One region of the Halomonas sp. AOP30-A1-24 genome, then DNA from elsewhere that is predicted to be linked to it. Evidence: predicted binding sites of a transcription regulator. Region 1 holds the regulator's gene; each other region holds the start of a gene.
The links. Region 1 encodes LexA, which represses DNA repair genes until DNA is damaged. Its sites were predicted from a motif close to TACTGTNTANNTANACAGTA; they were not measured.
Positions count from the first base shown of each region.

Region 2: a site for LexA is predicted at 2,638-2,657, ahead of ACT3TJ_RS14810 (PA0069 family radical SAM protein). Genes of this name have one in related genera too.
Region 3: a site for LexA is predicted at 2,970-2,989, ahead of recN (DNA repair protein RecN). Genes of this name have one in related genera too.

Region 1 covers NZ_JBQSXL010000022.1:46,827-54,424, forward strand. Annotated here, with positions in the region: gene moaC (cyclic pyranopterin monophosphate synthase MoaC) at 1-784, shown strand, start outside; gene moaE (molybdopterin synthase catalytic subunit MoaE) at 788-1,243, shown strand; gene ACT3TJ_RS13065 (ribonuclease J) at 1,310-2,887, opposite strand; gene purU (formyltetrahydrofolate deformylase) at 3,181-4,035, shown strand; gene lexA (transcriptional repressor LexA) at 4,143-4,820, opposite strand; gene ACT3TJ_RS13080 (TetR/AcrR family transcriptional regulator) at 5,085-5,762, shown strand; gene ACT3TJ_RS13085 (L,D-transpeptidase family protein) at 5,740-6,267, shown strand; gene nagZ (beta-N-acetylhexosaminidase) at 6,345-7,370, shown strand; gene ACT3TJ_RS13095 (hypoxanthine-guanine phosphoribosyltransferase) at 7,414-7,598, shown strand, end outside.
Region 2 covers NZ_JBQSXL010000028.1:40,012-47,609, reverse strand. Annotated here, with positions in the region: gene gadC (glutamate:gamma-aminobutyrate antiporter) at 1-1,379, shown strand, start outside; gene ACT3TJ_RS14810 (PA0069 family radical SAM protein) at 1,532-2,617, opposite strand; gene ACT3TJ_RS14805 (alkaline phosphatase) at 2,853-4,292, shown strand; gene ACT3TJ_RS14800 (hypothetical protein) at 4,412-4,873, shown strand; gene ACT3TJ_RS14795 (hypothetical protein) at 5,023-5,460, shown strand; gene ACT3TJ_RS14790 (hypothetical protein) at 5,473-6,393, opposite strand; gene ACT3TJ_RS14785 (putative glycolipid-binding domain-containing protein) at 6,517-7,086, shown strand; gene ACT3TJ_RS14780 (GNAT family N-acetyltransferase) at 7,137-7,598, shown strand, end outside.
Region 3 covers NZ_JBQSXL010000021.1:18,113-25,710, forward strand. Annotated here, with positions in the region: gene ACT3TJ_RS12545 (RnfH family protein) at 1-123, shown strand, start outside; gene ACT3TJ_RS12550 (outer membrane protein assembly factor BamE) at 129-599, opposite strand; gene fur (ferric iron uptake transcriptional regulator) at 672-1,124, shown strand; gene recN (DNA repair protein RecN) at 1,249-2,922, opposite strand; gene grpE (nucleotide exchange factor GrpE) at 3,145-3,771, shown strand; gene dnaK (molecular chaperone DnaK) at 3,903-5,834, shown strand; gene dnaJ (molecular chaperone DnaJ) at 5,946-7,097, shown strand; gene ACT3TJ_RS12580 (DMT family transporter) at 7,196-7,598, shown strand, end outside.

The DNA of each region.
Region 1 (7,598 bases):
CAATACGCGTGGTGAAGCTAATATGGTCGATGTGGGTGATAAGCACGAAACACGTCGTGAGGCCGTCGCCTCGGGGCGGATTTTAATGCAGCCAGAAACGCTGAAGCTGCTAAGTGATGGCGAGTTACCCAAGGGCGATGTCATTGCAACGGCCCGTATTGCCGGTATTCAGGCCGCGAAGCGTACCCATGAATTAATCCCTTTATGTCATTCTTTGGCGCTTTCCAAAGTCTCCATTGAATTTGATATCGACCCTGCGCAGGGCTGTGTCCACGTGACGGCACTGTGTCGATTAAATGGGCGCACAGGTGTTGAGATGGAGGCGCTTACCGCGGTGTCGGTCGCGTGTTTAACGCTCTACGATATGTGTAAAGCCGTCGATAAGGATATGTGTATCGACGCTGTTCAGCTTGAAAGCAAACGCGGCGGCGTACGTGGCGATTATCAGCGCAGTGCTCGCCCGCAAGCCCCCATTGTGACGGGAGAAGGGACGGCAGGTGAAGTGACATTAGGCGAACGCTGCGCCTCGCCCTGTGTTCGGGTGAAGTTTTTAGCCGAGCTGCGTGAACGTGTCGGTGTGAGTGATACGGTGCTTGATCTGGACCAGGTGCCGAGCCGTGATATTGCGGGTTTGAAGGCTGCGCTGAGCCAGCGTGATACGCGATTTAGCGTGCTCACCGACCAACGGACGCTGTGTGCGATTAACCAGGTGATGGCTAACGATAGCGCACGGATTACTGACGAGGATGAAGTCGCCTTTTTTCCACCCGTGACAGGGGGCTAAACGATGAATATCCAGGTCCGAGTCCAGTCAGCGCCTTTTTCATTAGGCGATGGCTATGCGTCGACGCTCGCTCAGCGAACCGATATTGGCGCGGTTGTCAGTTTTACAGGGTTGGTTCGGGACTTTAACGAGTCGCCTGATGTCACCGGGCTTACCCTGGAACATTACCCCGGCATGACAGAGCGTACGTTGGAGCAGATAGGCGAACAGGCGTGGCAGCGCTGGGCGCTCCAAGCGGTTTATATTGTTCATCGGGTGGGTTACCTGGCGCCGGGGGATCCCATCGTTAGGGTGCTGGTGGCGAGCGCTCACCGGCGCGAAGCATTTGAAGCGTGTGACTTTATTATGGATTTTTTAAAAACCCAAGCGCCGTTCTGGAAAAAGGAGCATTCCACCAAGGGTGAGTATTGGGTGAAAGAGCGCGCTGCCGATTGGCAAGATGCCGAGCGCTGGTCATAAGGCTATTACAGTACCCGCCTGGCGAGTACGCTGCGTTCTACAGGATTCGGTTACGCCTCGTTGCGTTTATAGAGGCGCTTCCGCGGCCATTATTTGTAAGTGGACCTCGGGCATGTGCTGCATGTGGTCCGCCAACCAATGAATCAAGCGTGGCTGTAGCGCAAGGCGCAAATCAGCCAGCGTATCCGCTTTAATCTCCTCCAACTGATTGTCCAGCCATTCGCTAAAGCTATCTTCGTCGAGCGGGCTGGCGCTGCTGCTATCCAGCATCAAGCGACCGATGCGCCACCATCCGGTATCGCTGGCCGCGACAGGCAGGGCGAGAAATAAACTGCCTCGGCGCGTCGTGGTTTTGGTGGCCTCCAGGCCCGGATGCGGTACAACGCTATTTTGATTAACGATACAGGGCGGTTGAGGATGGCGGGCTTCGCAGCGCAGCCCCAAGTGGTCCATAACGATCATGTCGCCATTAACGGGTGCTAAAGGTGCGCTGATGCCCAAGGAGTCTGCAATCGCTTGGTGGGCCTGCTGGTGGCGCGCTTCGCCGTGCACGGGGATCAAATATTTGGGCCTGATCCACTGGTAGAATGTGATGAGTTCTTCTTGCGCAGGGTGGCCTGTGGCGTGAAGCTCTGGATGATTAACCTCATCAAAGATCGTGACCCCAAGTTGGACCAAGCGTTTTTTGAGCTGCTCAATGGGGCGCTCATTGCCGGGGATAGCTTTGGCAGAAAAAATGACGTTATCGCCAGGCTCAAGGTCAATAAACGGATGGCGCCCTTGGGCGAGTCGTTGCAGTGCTGCACGAGGCTCACCCTGGCTACCTGTGGCGATAATCACCACTTCATCGGGGGGCAAGTAGCCCAAATCATGAGGGGGTACAAGCGCTGGGAAGTCATCCATGTAGCCAAGCCCACGTGCAATGCTCACCATGCGCTCCATGGATCGCCCCATCAAACTGACCCGACGGCCGCATTGATGAGCCGCCCGGCCAATGGCCAGTACGCGTGCCAGGTTGCTTGCAAAACAGGAGACCACGACGCGGCCTTTGCATTCCTTCAGGCTTTTAGCCAGCGCTTTAGCCACATCGCCTTCACTGCTGGAGTGGCCAAGCAGAGGGGCATTGGTTGAATCACCTACTACTAAATCAATCGGGGCGAGTGCTCGAAAGTGCGCCGCGTTAATGGGCGTGCCAATCAGCGGCTCTGGGTCCAGCTTCCAATCCCCTGTGTGCATTATGCGGTAGTCGCCCATCACGATGACCAGCGCGCAGCTTTCAGGGATCGAATGAGTAACCGGCAAATAGCGCACCGAAAAGGGCGCCGTTTCCATTGCTTCGCCCGGCTCGATGATCTTAATCGCGGCGCTACTTAGCTGGTGTTCAGCGAATTTCGCGCGTAAGAGGCCTGCCGCAAGTGGGGTGGCATAGATAGGGCAGTTCCACTTGGGCCATAACCAGGCAACCGCGCCAATGTGATCTTCATGTCCATGCGTTATAAATAACGCTTGGGGCGTTATGTTCAGTGCCTCTGCGGTGCCCAGGTTAGGTACCTGAAGGGGCGAGTTAGGCAAATCCTGGCGAATCATCATGCCGCAGTCGACCGCGATCCAGTGATCGTCGTATCCATACAGCGTTAGATTCATGCCAATTTCACCACACCCACCCAGCGGCAGTAGGCGCAGGGGAGGGCGGCGGCGAGGGCGAAGTTGAACGCGTGGTGGATGCATCGGTTATGAAAAGCCTAAAAAGTAATGTCTTAACTATACGGGAAGGCAGGGGCGGCTAACAATGACCCCCGACATTAGATAACGGTGCTTCGTTAACGGGGTTCCGGTACACTAGTCGGCCGTTATTTACGACGTTGCTATTTAGCCGCTATTTGCTGCGCCGTTACGCTAAGTCACTCGTATTTCGTAGTTCGTCAAGAGTACTTCACATGTCTCATTATTATCGTTTAGTCGTTTCCTGCCCCGATCAGGTGGGTATTGTTGCCCGTGTGTCTGGTTTTATTGCTCAACAAGGCGGCTCTATCACTGAAGCCAGTCAGCATTCTGACTTGCAAACGGGCCGCTTTTTTATGCGTTATGAGATATTGGCCGATTCGCTTGGCATGTCCGTTGAAACATTACGCAGCGCCTTTGAGCCAATTGCTCAAGAGTTTTCCATGCAGTGGGCGCTGATGGATACCCAAAAGCGTCGGCGAGTCATACTCATGGTCTCTCGTGAGTCTCACTGCCTGGTGGATTTGCTTTACCGTTGGCAGGCAGGTGAGCTGGATTGTGACATAGCCGGTGTGATTTCTAATCACGAAGACATGCGCTCAATCGCTGAGTGGTACGGTATTCCTTACCACCATGTGCCGGTGGACCCGAATAATAAGGAAGCGTCGTTTGCTCAGGTGCAGGAGCTTATCGATAACGCGCGAGCGGACTGTATTGTATTGGCGCGCTATATGCAGATTCTGCCCCCGTCGTTGTGTGAGCGCTATGCTGGGCAGGTGATTAATATTCACCACAGCTTCTTGCCTTCATTTGCCGGTGCCAAACCGTATCATCAGGCCTATGAGCGCGGTGTAAAACTGATTGGCGCGACGTGTCACTACGTGACGGAGGAGTTGGATGCAGGGCCGATTATTGAGCAGGATATTCATCGCGTGAGTCATTGCCATACGCCAACCGACCTGATTCGCTTTGGACGCGATGTAGAAAAAGCCGTACTGGCGCGAGGCCTGCGCTGGCATCTGGAGGACCGCGTTTTGATCCACGGCAATAAGACGGTGGTCTTTAGCTAAGCGTTTAAAAACTGTTGAAGCTGAATCAGTAACAAAACAAGGGGGTGGTCATGAAAATGACCACCCCCTTGATGCGTTTTAAAATCCGATTTTACGCAAACGGATTATTAGCCTAGCGCTTGGCCATTACCGCCACGGATGACGCCTACACCTACGCCTTCAATATCCAGGGATTGGGTTCGCAGGTCGATTTCAATCGGTGCAAAATCAGCGTTTTCCGCAATCAACATTACCTGATGCCCTTGGCGTTGAAAGCGTTTTACGGTTACTTCATCTTCCAGCCGCGCAACGACGATTTGCCCGTCACGTACACGATCAGTGCGGTGCACCGCTAGTAAATCGCCTTCCAGGATACCCACATCCTTCATGGATAAACCGCGTACCCGCAGGAGATAGTCGGCTTTAGGGGTGAAATATTCCGCGGGTAGCGGGCAGTAACGGTCAATATGCTCCGCTGCAAGGATCGGGCTGCCAGCGGCAACTTCACCAATAACCGGCAAGCCCATCGGCGGAAGATCATTGCTGTTGGCCGCAACGGTGGCGGGTAATTCGCTAACGTCCTGCGCTTCCTGATTGGGGAGGCGAATTCCCCGCGACGTATTGCGAATAATCCGGATCACGCCTTTACGCTCAAGAGCACGTAAATGCTCTTCAGCGGCATTGGGGGATTTAAAGCCCAAGGCCTTGGCAATTTCGGCGCGGGTGGGAGGGTAGCCGAATTCACCCATGGTTTTTACTATAAAATCAAAAACATGTTGCTGACGTGCTGTGAGTGGCCGCGACATACCAAACTCCATAAACAATAAAAGACAGTCGGTATCTGTCTGCTTGATCAGTATGTGTTTAAGTATACAGTATGTTGCTCTATCCAGTACATGGTTAAAAAAGCAGCTTGTTAAAACACTGACTGTCACCGGTAAGACGTTTGAATTAACGCTAATGCGCAGGGTAACCAAATAAAAAATCGGCTAATAAGGGTGATTGAGCCTGATTAAGATATGACTTACTATTCTGTCATGTTTTAAACACTCGTTTCTCCGGAGGCCATAATGGCACAATCTGACACGGTGTCGCGCATCCTGGATACCGCTGAGGTGCTGTTTGCAGAGCGTGGCTTTGCTGAAACGTCACTGCGTAACATCACCAGTAAAGCGCGGGTAAACCTGGCGGCCGTTAATTATCATTTTGGTTCCAAGAAAGCCCTCATCCAAGCCGTATTCTCACGCTATCTAGACCCGTTTACTCAGCGTTTTCATGGTGCGCTCGATGAGCTTGAAGCCCGCTATGCTGATAGCCCCATCCCCCTGGAAGAGCTGCTTGAAACAATGGCCACCACGGTGCTGGCGGTGCCTGCTGAACGCAATAGTTTGAAAGTCTTTATGCGCTTATTGGGGTTAGCCTATAGTCAAGCGCAAGGGCATTTACGGCGCCATATTCAAGAGCAATATGGGGATGTGTTTACCCGTTTTACCGGGCTTGTGCGTAAGGCGACCCCTGATTTACCCGATGCCGAGCGTTTTTGGCGGCTGCACTTTATGTTGGGTACGGTCATATTCACCTTGTCGGGGCTGGATGCGCTACGTGATATCGCCTCCAAGGACTATCAGGAGCAGGTGACTGTGCGTGATTTAGTGCGGCGCCTGCGTCCTGTGGTCGTTGCCGCCATGAATGCTCCACTGCCGCAAGAGGTTGAAGGAGGACAGCATGCGAACGCCCCTGTTATCTGAGTTGCCACCTGAAAAAGACGGCTGGATCGAAATTGATACCAGCGCACAAATCCTGCGCTGGTGGCAGGGTCAAACACCAGGCTTTGAGTGCGCTATCTCTACTGGACGCGCTGGCGTTGGCCAGCAAGATGGAAGCGGTCAAACGCCGCATGGCTGGCACTATGTTCGCGCGGCAATTGGCCACGAACAGCCAGTCAATGCCGTACTTAGAGGCAGGCGTTTTACCGGTGAAATTTTCTCAAGTGACTTGGCCGACGCTCATCCGACACGTGACTGGATTTTGACGCGAATTTTATGGCTTTGTGGATTAGAGCGAGGATTTAACCGCGCAGGTTCCGTCGACTCTCAGCGCCGCTATATTTATGTACACGGAACGCCGCCCGATCAACCGATGGGCAAACCTGCTTCACATGGCTGTGTTCGTATGCGCAACGAGGACCTGCTTTATATCTTTGAGCGCGCCGTGCCCGGAACTCCTGTTTGGCTACATGGCAGCCGTCCGTAGAGGCCTTATGCAGAGGCTTTTTTGACTCTGTGCGTTGATCGTCTAAAATCATCGGCCCTTTTATTGGATCCCTGCTAATGACTCAACCTATTGGCCCGGTCATGCTCGACCTGGAAGGGCCTGAATTATCCAATGCTGAAAAGCGCTTGCTGCTTGAACCCGCTGTCGGTGGCGTGATTTTGTTTGCCCGTAATGTGGAAGACGCCTACCAGGTGCGCAAGCTGTGTAGCGATATAAGGCGCATACGGGGCGATCTTTTATTGGCGGTTGACCAAGAGGGTGGCCGCGTACAGCGTATCAAAAAAGGGCTTACCCGCTTACCAGCCATGGCACGGATTGGCGAGCGTTATGCCCAAGACCCTGAAGAAGGCCGCTCTCTCGCCATAGACGCAGGTTGGTTGCTTGGCATGGAAATGGCCGCATGTGGGCTGGATTTAAGCTTTGCACCAGTGCTTGATGTGGATAGCGGGATTTCTAGCGTCATTGGCGACCGTAGTTTCAGTGGTGACCCTGAGCACGTTGCTCAATTAGGCGCCGCTTTTGTTGAGGGCTTGCATCAGGCGGGCATGGCCGCTGTGGGTAAGCACTTCCCTGGCCACGGCGGCGTAGCCGCGGATTCCCATGTCGCACTGCCCATTGATGAGCGTTCAATGGAGGCAATTAAACAACGCGACCTTGTCCCCTTTGCACAGCTAGCTTCCCAGCTGGATGGCATCATGCCCGCGCATGTCATTTATCGAGCGTTTGATACACGCCCGGCGGGCTTTTCGCCCAGTTGGTTGGGTATGCTGCGTGAATCGCTGGGCTTTAAAGGCTGTATTTTTTCAGATGATTTAAGTATGGCAGGTGCTCACGAAGCGGGTGAGCCACGCGAGCGTGCCGCTGCTGCACTCGCCGCTGGCTGCGATATGTTGCTGGTGTGTAACGACCGTACCGCTGCGCTTGAGGTTGTTGAAGCCAGCCAAGGCATCGCCAATAAGCGTCCCGCGAAACTCCGCTATGGCCGTGCACGACCTGATTTGGATGCGCTGACCGCGCTGGGGCGTTGGCGACGTACGCATGCCAGGCTAGAAGCGCTGGCGGACTGCCCTAACCCCACCTGATTTTTCTTTTCGCAATATTGCTACATTTTTTGGGAGTTACCCCGTGTCCAAATTGGATAAAGAAGCGCTTGAGTCATTGGACTCAATGCGCCAGCTAATGGAAACAGCAGACTGCCTGATCTCTCAGGAAGAAGTCGAGCGGGCGCTGGATCGCATGGCGGAAGCAATTACTGAAGACCTGGGTGACAAACTGCCGGTTTTTTATTGTGTGATGAACGGTGGCTTGAT
Region 2 (7,598 bases), on a different contig from region 1:
TTATTCCGGTAGGGCTTTGCGCGGCAGAAATGGCGACGGTTAAAGGCTGGGAAGAGGGCGGGGTTTTTACGTGGGTATCCAAAACGCTAGGTGAACGATGGGGATTTGCGGCAATCTCCTTTGGCTATTTGCAAATTGCTGTCGGCTTTATTCCTATGCTTTACTTCGTGCTAGGCGCACTCTCTTATATTCTTAATTGGCCTGCACTGAATAGCGACCCGATAGTCAAAACGATTGCGGCATTGATTATATTGTGGGGATTAGCGTTAACTCAGTTTGGCGGTACCAAGAATACGGCGCGGATTGCAAAGCTAGGCTTTTTTGCAGGTATTCTACTGCCCGCTTTTATCTTAATTGGGCTTGCAGTTTTGTATCTTCGCTCAGGTGCGCCGGTCGCTATTGAAATGAGTGCACAGACGTTTTTCCCCACCTTTGGTAGTATGAGTACCTTGGTAGTGTTTGTCGCTTTTATACTGAGTTATATGGGGGTTGAAGCGTCGGCGACTCATGTCAATGAGATGAAAAACCCTGGTCGTGACTATCCTCTCGCCATGTTATTTCTTATGGTTTCTGCCATTCTCTTAAGTTCTCTCGGTGGGTTGACGATTGCATCTGTTATTCCTCACGAGCAAATCAACTTATCTGCGGGCGTGATGCAAACCTTCAGTGTGTTGATTAACCACTTTGGCAGCCATTTTGAATGGGCTATTCGGATTATTGCTGCGCTGCTATTGCTGGGCGTGCTGGCTGAAATAGCCGCATGGATTGTTGGACCATCACGCGGCATGTTGGTAACCGCGCAGCAGGGTATATTGCCGGCGCGTTTTGCTAAAGTAAACAAGAACGGCGTGCCGGTGGCGTTGGTTATTTCTCAGCTAACCATTACAACTATCGCATTGATTATTCTGACGAATACGGGGGGAGGAAATAATATGTCCTTCCTGATTGCACTAGCGCTAACCGTCGTTATCTATCTGTGCAGCTACTTTATGCTATTCCTGGCTTACATTACCCTTGTTCGAAAACAGCCTGAAAATCAACGTACCTTCAATATCCCTGGCGGTAACAAAATAAAAATTACCGTTGCAGTAGTGGGGTTACTTACTTCTTTAGTTGCTTTTGTCGTCTCCTTCTTCCCTCCCACGGGGTTGCCAGGAAAAGAGTCTAACGAAGTGTATACCGGTTTGCTGATCGGCTGTTTCCTTGTAGTGCTATCGATTCCGTTTATTATTTATGGAGTGCATAATAAAAGCGCTGCGCCAAAAAACCTTAAACTACACCATATCAAGCCCCATACCGCGCCCGAAGGTCACTACTTTATTCATCCCAAAGCCCGCAGTACGCATCACATCACTGTTGATGGAGAAAAGCTGCATTGATGAACCATGGGAGGATGTTTAGAAAGGTCGTCATTAGATTTTAAGCAGAGCTATGACGAATAGCGAAAAACAGTAGTATTAATCACTTAGGCATTTGCTTGGCACTTTCAGTAAGCTGAGAGTATGTCAGGCAAATGCCTTTTTCATGGGCTTTAATAAAAAAGCTCGCCCTGAGCGTTGGGCGGGCGAAAGTCTCGGGTATTCAGCCCTTGCTCGGTACGAGATTGAAAGTTCCACTGGCGGCTGGCGCGATTAAAGCGTTGTGCAATCATATCGGCAAAAATACCTTCGCCGCGAAAGCGCTTACCGAACTGAGCGTCGTAGGCCTTGCCGCCCCGGCATTGGCGAATCAGGCTCATTACCTTGGCCGCACGCTCGGGGTAATGGGCATCCAGCCAGGCTTCAAAAAGAGGAGCGACTTCATGGGGTAAGCGCAGCAGCATCCAGGACGCCGTTCGTGCGCCAGCACGGCTGGCGGCCTCAAGAATCCGCTCTATTTCATGATCCGTTAATCCGGGGATGACCGGAGAAACAAGCGTTCCGACGGGAATGCCAGCAGTATTCAGCTCACGGATAACTTTTAAACGCGCTTGAGGAGAGGCCGCACGAGGTTCCAGCGTGCGTTTCATATTGGCGTCTAGGCTGGTCAGGCTAATAAATACGCGCACCAGGCGGTGTTCGGCCATCTCAGCCAGCAGATCCATATCCCGTAACACTAACGTGCTTTTGGTCACAATAGTGACTGGATGGCGGCAAGCCAATAATAGCTCAAGCAACTGGCGCGTTAAGTGGCGCTTGGCTTCTAGTGGCTGGTAACAATCGGTATTACCAGAGAGATTGATTGGTCGGCAGACGTATCCAGGCTTGCAAAACTCCTCACTTAATTGCTCCACCAGGCCATTTTTGGCAATCAGCCTGGTTTCAAAATCAAGCCCCGGGGACAGATCCCAATAGGCATGAGAAGGGCGGGCATAGCAGTAAACACAGCCATGTTCGCAACCTCGGTAAGGGTTCAATGAGCGATCAAAAGGCAAGTCTGGCGACCGGTTCCAGGAAAGCGCACTCTTACTGGTTTCTTCGCGTACTTCAGTTGCCCGTGTGGGGGAAGTCTCTTCGCGCCACCATCCGTCGTCTTCTGCCACACTATGGGTTGGGGCAAAGCGGTTGTGCGGGTCATAGGTTGCCCCGCGGCCTTTGTGCACGGGAGGCCGTATTGGTGATTTGCCGAGAGACGCCATACACCTGCCTCTTTCTATATTTGTGTATATATATACAGTATATGCGTTGTGACCAAGCGTGCAAGCGTTACTCAGGAGAAACCCGCAATGAACAGTTTTACGGATCGGCTACTGATTGCGATTCATGTTTATTAGAAATAATTGACTTACCTTCATTAGCAGTCATGAAAATGACATTTTTAGGCGCTACGATTTGTTGGATATCAAATTAGCTAAATTTATTTTAGGGATGAAAATGAAGAACTTTACGCGCAACGCACTCACGTTGGCACTGGCATCGGTCATGGCTACGCCGGTATTAGCGCAGGAAAATACAGCTAAGAACGTTATTTTGATGATCACCGACGGTACCGGTATCGAGACGTTCCGTGCGGCAAGTTACTTCCGTCACGGCGCGCTGGGCCATGAAGTTTATGATGAGTTTGACACACAGCTTTTCATGGCAACGCATCCGTTAAACACCTCTACCACGCCCACCAAGAGTGATGACGGTACGGTTACGTTTGAACCAGCCGAGCTCTGGAACGACGAGGCGGTAGATACCGTTTACGAAGGTAGCCTGGGTAACTACAAGGGCTACTTTGCCGGTTACGACTACGCTCGGGCTGATTACACCGACAGCGCGGCAGCGGCAACGGCGCTGGCTTCAGGCCATAAGTCCTATAACAGCGCCATCAACTGGTCCAACGATGATGAGCCGCTTAAGCATATTGGCGAATACACTGTTGATAGCGGCCGCGCTCTAGGTGTTGTCTCATCGGTGCAGGTCTCCCACGCGACGCCTGCCGGTTTCATGGCCCATAACGTAAGCCGCAACGACTATAGAGCCATTGGCCGCGAAATTGTCGATTCTGGCCTTGCCACTGTCGCCATCGGTACCGGGCACCCCTATTACGATGCAGCCGGCGAGCATGTCGATAACCCCGGTGAGAGCGATTTCCGCTTTATCGGTGGCGAAGAGACCTACCAGCGCTTGGTAGGCGGCGAAACGGATTACGCCTTTATCGAAAGCAAGGACGATTTTGAAGCTCTGGCTGCTGGTGAGTTGGATCTTCCCAAGGACAAAGTACTGGGCCTGGTGCAGAACATTCAGACGCTGCAATACAGCCGCCCCGGCGTAACCGGCGGTAATCTACTGGATACGTCACCAAGCCTTGCCACACTGACGGGCGGCGCTTTGAACGTGCTCAATGCCAGTGAAAACGGCAACGAAAATGGCTTTTTCCTGATGGTTGAGGGTGGCGCTGTGGATTGGGCTGCTCACGCTAACAACCTGCCGCGTATTATCGAAGAGCAAATCGACTTCAACGAAGCTGTGGAAGCGGCCGTTGAGTGGGTAGAAAACAACAGTTCCTGGGACGATACCTTGATCATTGTAACGACTGATCACGGTAACGGTTTGCTTCAAGGTCCTGACTCTGATGTGAATGCCTATAGCCCGATCGTTAATCAGGGGGCTGGCGCGCTACCCTTGGTACGTTGGCATTCCGATACCCACACGCGTGAGCTGGTACCGTTGTATGCCCACGGCGCGGGCGCTGAGTTCTTCTTTGACATTGCTCAGGCAGAAGACGGTCTTTCCCGCTATGAAGTAGACGAAGACAGCCACTACTGGATCGACAACACCGACGTATTCCGCGCGGGCCTAAACGCTTTCGGTATCGAAGCTGAATAAATAGGCAAGTATAGCAAGTACAACAGAGCCGCCTTCGGGTGGCTCTGTTCCGTTGGTAACCACTGACTGATATCACTTCGCCAACGACCATCCACTCACTACCCCGAAAAGAGTCAGATATGAAGCTTCATAACACGCTTTCACTGCTGTTAATGACAACACTAGCCAGCACGTCAGCATTTGCACTTAATGCTGAGCGCGCGCCCACCGCCAGTGGTCACGCCTATGCTGAGCCTTATAAAGCCGTTCGCAAAGAGGGCGTTTTACATATTGAAGTACGTTTCGTGACGGACTACCCAGGTTACTCTGGTGAGATCATTTATGACGATATCCCGCTAGATCGAATTGACGGGAAGATCTACGCCGAGTTCGGCGACCAGTCGTTCTCGCTGCTGCGTGAAGATGGAGGTGTGGTCGCGCCAGACAGCTTGCGCCTGAGCTTTAACTACGAACCAGACAAGAACCCACGCGTAGGCACCTGGAAAGCCGATTTTGTCGCCCCCATGCACGACGTTAACGAAGTCATGCTGTTCATGCCTAATGTTGCGCCCATTGGTCCGATTGTCATTCGGGATCGTTAAACAACCGGTTCTACATCCGTCCGTTATACAGAGTGTAGCCGTACTGCTTCATTGCCTTGGTAAGAAATTACCAAGGCAATGTTGTATCGGGTACCAGGTTTTTGGGCCAAATTTGGCTTATGCTGGAGGTTTAAATGTAAGGTAAGCCTATGAAACCTTTCTCCATTCTTTTGATTCGATTACTCGCTATTTACCTCGCCATTACGCCTTTGCTAAGCGTATCGCCGCTGCTGTTTAGCCCCGGCTACGATGCGGAGCTAGCCCAGTGGCTGCCATGGCTCGCAGCCACTGCTGTTATTCCTATCATCGCGGGTATCGTACTGTGGTTTTCTGCGGTAACGCTGGCCAATAAATTTCTTGGAGATGAGCCTGCTTTAACGATTGCCGAGGAGGGCCTGGTACGCGCAGGCAGCTTCTTGATCGGTGTGTATCTTTTCGTTCAGCATTTAAGCACAGCGATAGGCCAATGGGCATGGGGAGGCATAGTGGCCTATGGTTCGCTAGCAGCGGTGGTGCTCAGCATTGGCCTAATAGTTGGCGCTCGCTTTCTAGCCAAGCTGTATAGAAGGTTGAAGTATTTCGAGTAATGGAGCGAATGGTCACACTTCCACGCTAATGCTACCCGTGACTACGCTGGCACTGTTCACGGTAGTAGGTAGCATTTGGCCTAGCGAAGAGTAGAGTGCATTGGAGGTTGACTGGGCCAGTGTCCGGTCAAGTTTTCTCATATCTTCTTCCGCCTTTTTTAGTTCTCGGCGGGCTTCTTTATCCTCTTGACGTAGGCGAATCTTTAGCTCATTCATCGCTTCCTGAAGCTCTTTTTTTGTGTCGATCAAAATACTGCGTAGAGCGTGTTCGCTGGCACTAATTCCTTGAGAACGGCGATCATCCTGCGGTTGCGAAGTGATGATTACGGCCGGCTCGTTTGGCGCGTTATTGGTCGTGGTGGCTGCATCTTGGGCATGCTCGCTCTGCTCATCCTCCTGGTTCGCCATGGCCGCCTCCGCACTGGCGAGCGTCGCGTTGGCGGCTTGAGCGTCAGCTTGTGCATCGGCGCTGCCGTTTTCAGCACTGTCAGGAGAAGCGGTAGGGGTGACACTTGTTGGCTGGGCGCTCGTTACCGTAGGCGTGACAGAAGGGCCAGCGCTACCACCGCCGCTATCATTTAATTGCCGCGCTGCCACACCTAGCTCGCGGGCGATGCTTTTAAGCTCTTTAGCCATGGATTTGAGCTGTTCTGGTGATGCAAAGCGCATCATCGCTTTAAGTGTTTCCAGCCGCTGCTTTAAAAAGCCGACTTTCTGCGAAGCATTTTGCATCGCTGACTCTTTCGGGCTGGGCAGGGCCGCCAGTTGCTCAAACGCCTCTTTCTGCTTTTTAAGGCGTTTAGTCAGTGCATCGTCAGCATCCGGTGCTGCCACCATCGGGCTCTTTTGGCTCGCGACTCGAGACACCTTCAAAGCGGAAGACGATTCGTGACGGGTACCTATCAACATAAAATTGGAAAATCCGATCTTCATGGTCGATCCTTCGTTGTTATTAATAGACGTTATCGGCCATTTATAAGCTAACTTTAGTAAGGTTGAACTGGCTTGAGGGATACCGCCGCATAGGATGATTGATAGGAGTAAGGTTCGGAATTTATGACGATGCCAACCAACGATACGATTGTCTGGCAGCGGTTGGACCTGCCAGGACATGAGTTATGTAGCGTGAGCAGCGGCGAAAAAGGCCACCTGCTGACAGGATCTTCCATCTTCGTAGCCAAGGGACACAAGTGCTTGCTCTCCTACAGAGTCGTGTGCGATGCGGCTTGGAAAACGCAAGAAGTGCATGTGGTCGGTAACATTAATGATGAGCCGATCAATGTGGTACTTATGGTCGAGCCTGGCAATGTGTGGACGTTGAACGGGGTTGAGCAACCTCAGGTTGAAGGGTGTATTGACGTTGATCTCGCCTTTTCACCAGCGACGAATTTGCTGCCTATCAGACGATGCAATATGGCTATAGGAGACTCCGAGCAGGCAGTCGCTGCTTGGTTAACATTTCCAGAGCTGACGTTAGAAAAGCTCCCTCAACGTTATACCCGGCAATCAGAGTCAATATTTCACTACGTATCGAGCGGCGGTGATTTCGAAACGGAGTTAACGGTAACGTCATCAGGTTTTGTATCTAACTACCCGCTGTTGTGGCGAGAAGAGCATGGCGAATAACCATCGTAGCTTCAATGATGGCCGGGCCTGGACAATGAGCCTTCGGTATTGTGGCAGCAAGCTTATATTCAGCTTCCATAAATCGGTTTGGGCGGTATAAAGCAATGCACATTGCCAGGTTGAAAGCAGCACAGAGTGATCATGATTTTATTTGGCGTGCTTATGAAAGCGCTTACCAGAATGTTGTCGAGCGTCAATTCGGCACGTGGGAGGCCGAGCTTCAAATGCCAGCTTTTGATGAAAAATGGCGCCAGGGTGGTTTTGAAGTCTTGGAGCTAAACGGTAGGTGTGTAGGTGCAGTATGGGTAACCAATGAAGTGGAGTTTCTACAACTTCGAGACCTGTTTCTTTTAGCTAAATATCAAGGTCGAGGAGTTGGTTCGTATGTTGTGCGCCAAGAGCTTGAAAAGGCAAGAGAGCTGGGCGTGCCTTTACGGCTTCGTGTTTTAAAGAAGAGCTTGGCCATCGCCCTGTACGAGCGGCTGGGTTTTACAATATGCGGTGAGGCATCA
Region 3 (7,598 bases), on a different contig from region 1:
CTACGCAACCCCGAGACGCACACATTGCGCACCGGGGATCGTGTCGAAGTCTATCGCCCGCTTGAGATAGACCCTAAAGCTGCCCGCCTGGAACGTGCCAAGCGCCAAGCAAGCGGCCAGTAACGCTGTTACTCAGCGCGCAATACGGGCTGAGGCGCGGGTGCTGTCTCCGGTGTTTGCGTGCTTACATTCTCCTGGGGAAGCGCATTCAGCGGGTCGGCGCCTTCAACGGCAGGCCCCAGGCTGGTGTCGGTGCTTAGCGGAAGATCGGTGGAAAAATCGCCCTGCTGCTGAACATTGGCTAAGCGGCCCATCGGGTCAAAGGTAAGTGTGACGCGTCGCTGTACAACGCCACCGTACGCTTCGTCCAATCGATAGACGTAATCCCACTGGTTTGAATCAAACGGGGCTTCCAACAAAGGGCGGCCCATAACGTAGGTGACCTGCTCCTGCGTCATGCCCGGCTGAAGCTGGCTAACCATTTCTTCGGTTACCAGGTTGCCTTGAGGGATGTCACGTTTGTAAACACCGACGTAACTACAGCCACTTACAACAGTAAGGGCAACGGAAAGCGTAATGATGCGAGTCAATTTTTGCATTTGGACCTGTTCTTCACTATCGTGGTTTCGGTCGATCATACCCGACCTAACCTGTTACTGCGAAGAGCAACCATGGCCGATCAGAACCATGAACTGCGCAAAGCCGGGCTGAAAGTGACCCTGCCGCGCGTCAAGATCCTTCAGATTCTCGAAAATGCTTCGGGTCAACACCACCTTAGCGCAGAAGAAGTGTATAAAACACTGATTGATGCGGGCGAGGATGTTGGCTTGGCAACCGTTTACCGCGTGCTGACGCAATTTGAATCAGCAGGTTTGGTAATTCGTCATAATTTTGACGGTGGCCACGCAGTCTTTGAGATGACGCAAGAAGACCATCACGACCATATGGTGTGTTTAGAAAGTGGTGAAATCATCGAGTTTCTTGATGACATCATTGAACGGCGCCAGCAAGAAATTGCAGAAGAGCACGGCTACGAGCTTGTCGATCACGCTCTGGTACTTTACGTACGCCCTCGCGGGTCGGACGTAACGCGCCAGGTTAACGTGCCGATCAATAAAAAATAGGGTTTCCCGCAAAACCTGTTTTGGCCGTGATGCAAACCCTCATGCCGCTCCTTGTTACTACAGGGAGCAGCATGGGGGTATTTTGCGTGGTAGCCGTTAATTAAACCGTGATTTGAGAAAGCTCTTAATGAGGCGGGCGCTGGCTGGCATGCAGCATTTCCTGGGCATGAGCCAGTGTTTGGTCAGAGAGCGTGACTCCGCCTAGCATGCGCGCAAGCTCGCTGATGCGGCCTCGCTCGTCCAGCAAGGCCATATAGGTACGCGTAGTATCCCGCTTGGCACGCTTTTCAATATGCAGGTGCTGATGCGCCTGCGCGGCCACCTGGGGCAGGTGCGTCACGGTCATTACCTGGCCGTTCTCACCTAGCTTGCGCAGTAACTGGCCGACAATTTCCGCCGTGGCACCTGAAATACCCACATCCACCTCGTCAAACACCAGGCTTGGAATCGTCGAGTGCGAGGCGGCCACCACCTGAATCGCCAAGCTGATACGTGAAAGCTCACCCCCAGAGGCAACTTTGGCGAGCGGGCGAGCAGGCTGGCCTGGGTTGGCGCTGATCAAAAACTGTACGCTATCCAGCCCTTCAGGCGTAGGCGTTTCACGCGAAGCAACGGCCACTTCAAAGCGGGCCTTACCCATGGCCAAAAAGGCCAGCTGCTGCTGAACTTCTTTACCCAGCCGCAGGGCAGCTTTTTGACGGGTATCGCTGATTTTCTTGGCTTCGCTGCGGTAGCGCTCACGATACTCAGCGACTTGCCCACTCAGCGCTTCAAGGTCCTCATCGCTGGCTTCCAACTGAGCCACTTCACGTTGAAGGGTGCTATGCAGGGCGTAAATTTCTTCAGGGGCGACGTGATGCTTGCGCGCAATGCGGTGTATATCCGTCAAACGCTCTTCCACCCACATCAGGCGCTCTGGGTCGAGCTCGGTGCTGCTGGCAAAGCGCTGCAACTCGCTTGAGGCCTCTTCCACCTGAATGCGCGCATCGCTGAGCATGGCGAGCGTATTGGCAAGTGTGCCCTTATCGCTGCCCGGTAGGGCGCTTAAGTGTGCATAAGCTTGATTAAGAAGCGACAGCGCGCCGCCGTCATCGCTGGCGCAGCAGTCGGCAGCCAACTGGGTTTCACGCAGCGTCTCTTCGGCATGCGCAAGGGTCAGTTGCTCCTCTTCAAGCGTCTGTAGTTCGCCTTCGCCCAGGTCCAACTGGTCCAGCTCTTCAACCTGGTAGCGCAGCAGTTGGCGCTTGGCTTCTACTTCACTGCCTTCTTCACTGAGCTTTTTAAGCCGTCGGCGCGCATTGCGCCATTCGTGGAAGGTTTCTGCCAGTTGCTGGCGAGCCTCCCGTAGCCCGGCATAGTCATCCAGCAGGGCCAGGTGCACCTCTTCACGCATTAACGCTTGATGGGCATGCTGGCCATGAATTTGAATGAGCTGCTCGCCAAGCGATTTTAAGTCCGAAATGGTCGCTGGCTGGCCGTTAATCCACGCTTTTGAACGTCCACTGGCGGTCACTACACGGCGCAGTAGGCATTCGTCGGTGGGGAGCTCGCGGACCGTTAGCCACTCGGCGGCGGCGGGCAGGTGTTGAATGTCGAAACGCGCCGATAGGTCGGTGCGCTCGCAGCCGTGGCGCACGCTGCCAGCATCGGCACGCTCACCAAGGCACAGGCCCAGTGCGCCTAGAAGAATGGATTTGCCTGCACCTGTTTCCCCCGTGATGGCCGTCATGCCGTGGGTCAGGTCAAGCTCAAGGCGGTCGACAATGGCGTAATCTTGAATCGCTAGCTGAGTAAGCATGATGCCTCCTGAGGCGGTGCGACACAGAAGCTGGATACTTATCCAATAAATGTTGTTTTATACAGTAGTCGATAACTGACTTCAATGCTCCTCTTGAGATGGCTTTTATGGCCCCCATATAGCCTCTATACGTGTTTAAGGCTGTTTTAAAACTGATTTATTGATTACTTTTTATGAGCAGTGTTGGGCAGAAAAAGCCCGAACCCTTTTGAGGAGCATGGCATGGCAAAAGAACCGCAAACTCCATTAGATGACGAACTCGCTCGCCAACAGCGTGAGGCCGACATGGACCAAGAGTCTGAAGAGCGCTTGATTGATGGGGAACTGGAAGGCCTGATTAACGACGAGGCGCCGCTTGAAGGCAGCTTCGCCGACCCGGAGGCCGACGTACTCGCCGCTCAGGTAAATGAGCTGGAGCAAAACCTGGCGGAAGCCAAGGACCAGGCGTTGCGCGCCGCCGCTGAAGCGCAGAATGTTCGCCGCCGTGCCGAACAGGAAGCAGACAAGGCGCGCAAGTTTGCCTTGGAAAAATTTGTAAAAGAGCTGCTGCCTGTGGTTGATAGCTTGGAAAAAGCGCTTGAATCCATGCAGGACGACGCCTCTGAGGCGCACCGCGAGGGCGTTTCCATGACGCTCAACATGCAGCTAGGGGTGCTCAATAAGTTTGGTGTTGAAAGCGTTGAGCCCCAGGGCGAGCCCTTTGACCCCCAGGTGCACGAAGCCATGGCGATGGTGCCGAACCCCGAACTTGAGCCCAACACCGTAATGGAAGTGATGCAGAAAGGTTACTTGCTCAATGGTCGTTTGGTTCGCCCAGCGATGGTCGTGGTCAGTCAGAAGGCAAATTAAGCCGATTTAGTGACGTAAAGCGTAAAAAAGCCCTTGAAAAGTCACTGGCGGCCCCCAGATAAAGGTCAACCCCGCGGGGAAATCCCGCACACGTTTTAAGTATTGAGACAACTGAATTCGAGGTTTTTGCTATGGGACGCATTATTGGTATTGACCTGGGTACTACCAACTCTTGTGTGGCAGTACTTGATGGCGACAGTGCTAAAGTTATCGAGAATGCTGAAGGTGGCCGTACCACGCCTTCGATCATCGCTTACACCGATGACGGCGAAACTCTGGTAGGCCAGGCCGCCAAGCGCCAAGCCGTTACCAACCCGGAAAACACGCTTTACGCCATCAAGCGTCTGATCGGCCGTCGCTTTAAAGACGACGTTGTTCAGAAAGACATCAAGATGGTGCCCTACAAAATCGCTGAAGCAGACAATGGCGATGCATGGGTAGAAGTAAAAGGTAAAAAAATGGCGCCGCCGCAAGTAAGTGCGGAAGTGCTGAAGAAAATGAAGAAAACCGCCGAAGATTACCTCGGCGAAGCGGTAACGGAAGCGGTTATCACCGTACCGGCTTACTTCAACGACAGCCAGCGTCAGGCCACTAAAGATGCAGGCCGCATCGCGGGTCTGGACGTTAAGCGTATTATTAACGAGCCGACCGCAGCCGCACTCGCCTACGGTATGGACAAGTCACGCGGTGATAAAACCATCGCCGTTTATGACTTGGGTGGCGGTACGTTCGATATCTCGATCATCGAAATTGCCGACGTTGAAGGCGAAACCCAGTTTGAAGTACTCGCCACCAATGGCGACACCTTCCTGGGCGGTGAAGATTTCGACTTGGCGCTGATCAACTACCTGGTCGACCAGTTCAAGTCTGACAGCGGTATTGATCTGTCGGGTGACAACCTGGCCATGCAGCGTCTGAAAGAAGCCGCTGAAAAAGCTAAAATTGAACTTTCAAGCGCCCAGCAGACCGACGTTAACCTGCCCTACATCACGGCTGACAACACTGGCCCGAAACACCTTAACGTTAAGGTCACTCGTGCCAAGCTGGAATCGCTGGTAGAAGAGCTGGTTCAGCGTTCACTTGAGCCCTGCAAAATGGCGCTGAAAGATGCGGGTCTGTCTGCGTCTGAAATCGACGAAGTGATCCTGGTCGGTGGCCAGACACGTATGCCGATGGTGCAGCAGAAAGCCGCTGATTTCTTCGGTAAAGAAGCGCGTAAAGACGTTAACCCTGACGAAGCGGTTGCCGTAGGTGCAGCGATTCAAGGTGGCGTTCTGGGCGGCGACGTAAAAGACGTACTGCTGCTGGACGTTACCCCGCTGACTCTGGGCATCGAAACGATGGGTGGCGTGATGACGCCGTTGATCGACAAGAACACCACCATCCCGACGAAGAAGACGCAAACCTTCTCCACGGCGGATGACAACCAGACGGCCGTGACCATTCACGTCGTTCAGGGTGAGCGTAAGCAAGTGACGCAGAACAAGTCGCTCGGTCGTTTCGACTTGTCTGATATTCCGCCTGCGCCGCGCGGTGTTCCGCAGATCGAAGTGGCGTTTGACCTGGATGCCAACGGTATTCTGAACGTTTCTGCCAAAGACAAAGCGACCGGTAAAGAGCAGTCGATTGTCATTAAAGCGTCCAGCGGCCTGACGGATGAAGAGATCGATCAAATGGTGCGCGATGCTGAAGCCCACGCTGACGAAGATAAAAAATTCGAAGCGTTGGTACAGCTGCGTAACCAGGCCGACGGCATGATCCACGCAACGCGCAAAACCGTGCAAGAAGCGGGCGACAAAGCGACGGATGATGAGAAACAGGCCATCGAAACCGCCATCAGCGAGCTGGAAGAAGCCGTCAAGACTGACGACACGGACAACATCCAGAAGAAACTGGATGCACTGACCGAAGCGTCTGGTCAGTTGGCGCAGAAGATGTACGCCGAACAGGCGGAAGCTGCTCAGCAGGCGGATGAAGGTGCTGAGGATGCCAGCACCAAGCAGGAAGATGACGTGGTTGACGCCGAGTACGAAGAAGTCAACGACGACAAAAAACAGTCGTAACATCCTCTTTCTACCAAGGAAGAAGGTAACGCGGGAGGAGACTCCCGCGTTGCTGTTTCCGCGGTCAAGACGCCTAATCAAGAGCATAGTTAACCAGGAGGCGTAGGGCCCATGTCCAAACGCGATTATTACGAAGTCCTGGGTGTCGATAAAGGGGCCGATCAGAAAGAGATCAAAAAGGCCTACCGCCGCCTGGCGCAAAAATTCCACCCTGATCGAAACCCGGACGATGATACTGCCTCGGAAAAATTCCGTGAAGTGTCAGAAGCTTACGAAGTGCTTAGCGATGGCGAAAAACGTGCGGCGTACGACCAGTTTGGTCATGCCGGTGTTGATGGCCAGGGCGGTGGCTTTGGCGGCGGCGGTTTCGGTGGTGGTGGCGCGGGTGACTTTAGCGACATCTTCGGCGATGTGTTTGGTGATATTTTCGGTGGCGCGGGCGGCGGCCGCCGCCGTGGTCCTAATGCGCCCGCACGTGGCTCCGACCTTCGCTACAACCTGGAGTTGGACCTTGAGAGTGCGGTAGCCGGTACCACTGTCGACATCCGTGTGCCACGCCACATTGAGTGTGACCGCTGTGATGGCGACGGCGCTGAGCCAGGCTCTTCCAAGGAAACCTGCCCCACGTGTCATGGCCACGGCCAAGTGCGTATGCAGCAGGGCTTTTTCGCAGTACAGCAAACCTGCCCGACCTGTCACGGTAGCGGCCAGCACATCAAAGTGCCGTGCCACAAATGTAACGGCGAAGGCCGTGTGCGTGAAACGCGTACGCTCTCTGTGAAGATTCCACCGGGTGTTGATACCGGTGATCGCATTCGTCTGAACGGCGAAGGCGAAAGCGGCGTTAATGGTGGCCCAGCGGGCGACCTTTACGTTCAGGTTTCTATCAAAGCGCACCATATCTTCCAGCGCGATGGTAAAAACCTGCACTGCGACGTACCGATCAACTTTGTTGATGCAGCCCTGGGTGGCGAGCTTGAAGTGCCTACGCTGGATGGCCGTGTGAAGCTGAAGATTCCACCGGAGACGCAAACCGGCAAACTCTTCCGTCTACGCGGCAAAGGTGTCAAACCAGTGCGCGGTGGTGCGCCGGGCGACCTGCTCTGCAAAGTCGTTATCGAAACCCCGGTCAACCTGGGTGAAGAGCAGCGCGATTTGCTGCGTAAATTCCAGGAAAGCCTGGAAGGCAGCAATAGCCACTCACCCAAGAAAACTGGCTTCTTCGACAGCGTGAAGAAGTTCTTTGAAGAGATGAAGTCCTGATATTAGTGTGACTGCCCTAACGTAATTGTACAATGTTAGGTTCCGTAGACCCTCGGCCCAGGCCGGTGGTTTTTGACGTTTAAGGAACATAAAGCGTAATGGATAGCTTGCAGGACAAACCCACGTTGGGCATTTGGCTCAGAATTCTTTCCGGTCTGCTGTTTACCGGCATGTTGGTGTGTATTAAAGCGGTGAGTGATGACGTGCCGGTGGGGCAGTCGGTGTTTTTCCGCTCGTTGTTTGCGCTGTTGCCGATTATGGTTTTTCTGATGATTCGCCGGGAATTCCCGGGAGGACTGGCGACGCGTCGTCCGTTGGGCCATGCGCTGCGTTCGGGGTTGGGGGCGGCGGCGATGTTTGCCTCGTTTGCGGCGGTCGCACTGCTGCCCGTTGCCGAGGCAACGCTGTTGGCTCAGCTAACGCCGGTGTTTATGGCAGTGGGCGGGGTGCTATTGCTGGGTGAGCGGTTCTCGTTTTATCGCGCTGGGGCTATTTTGTTGG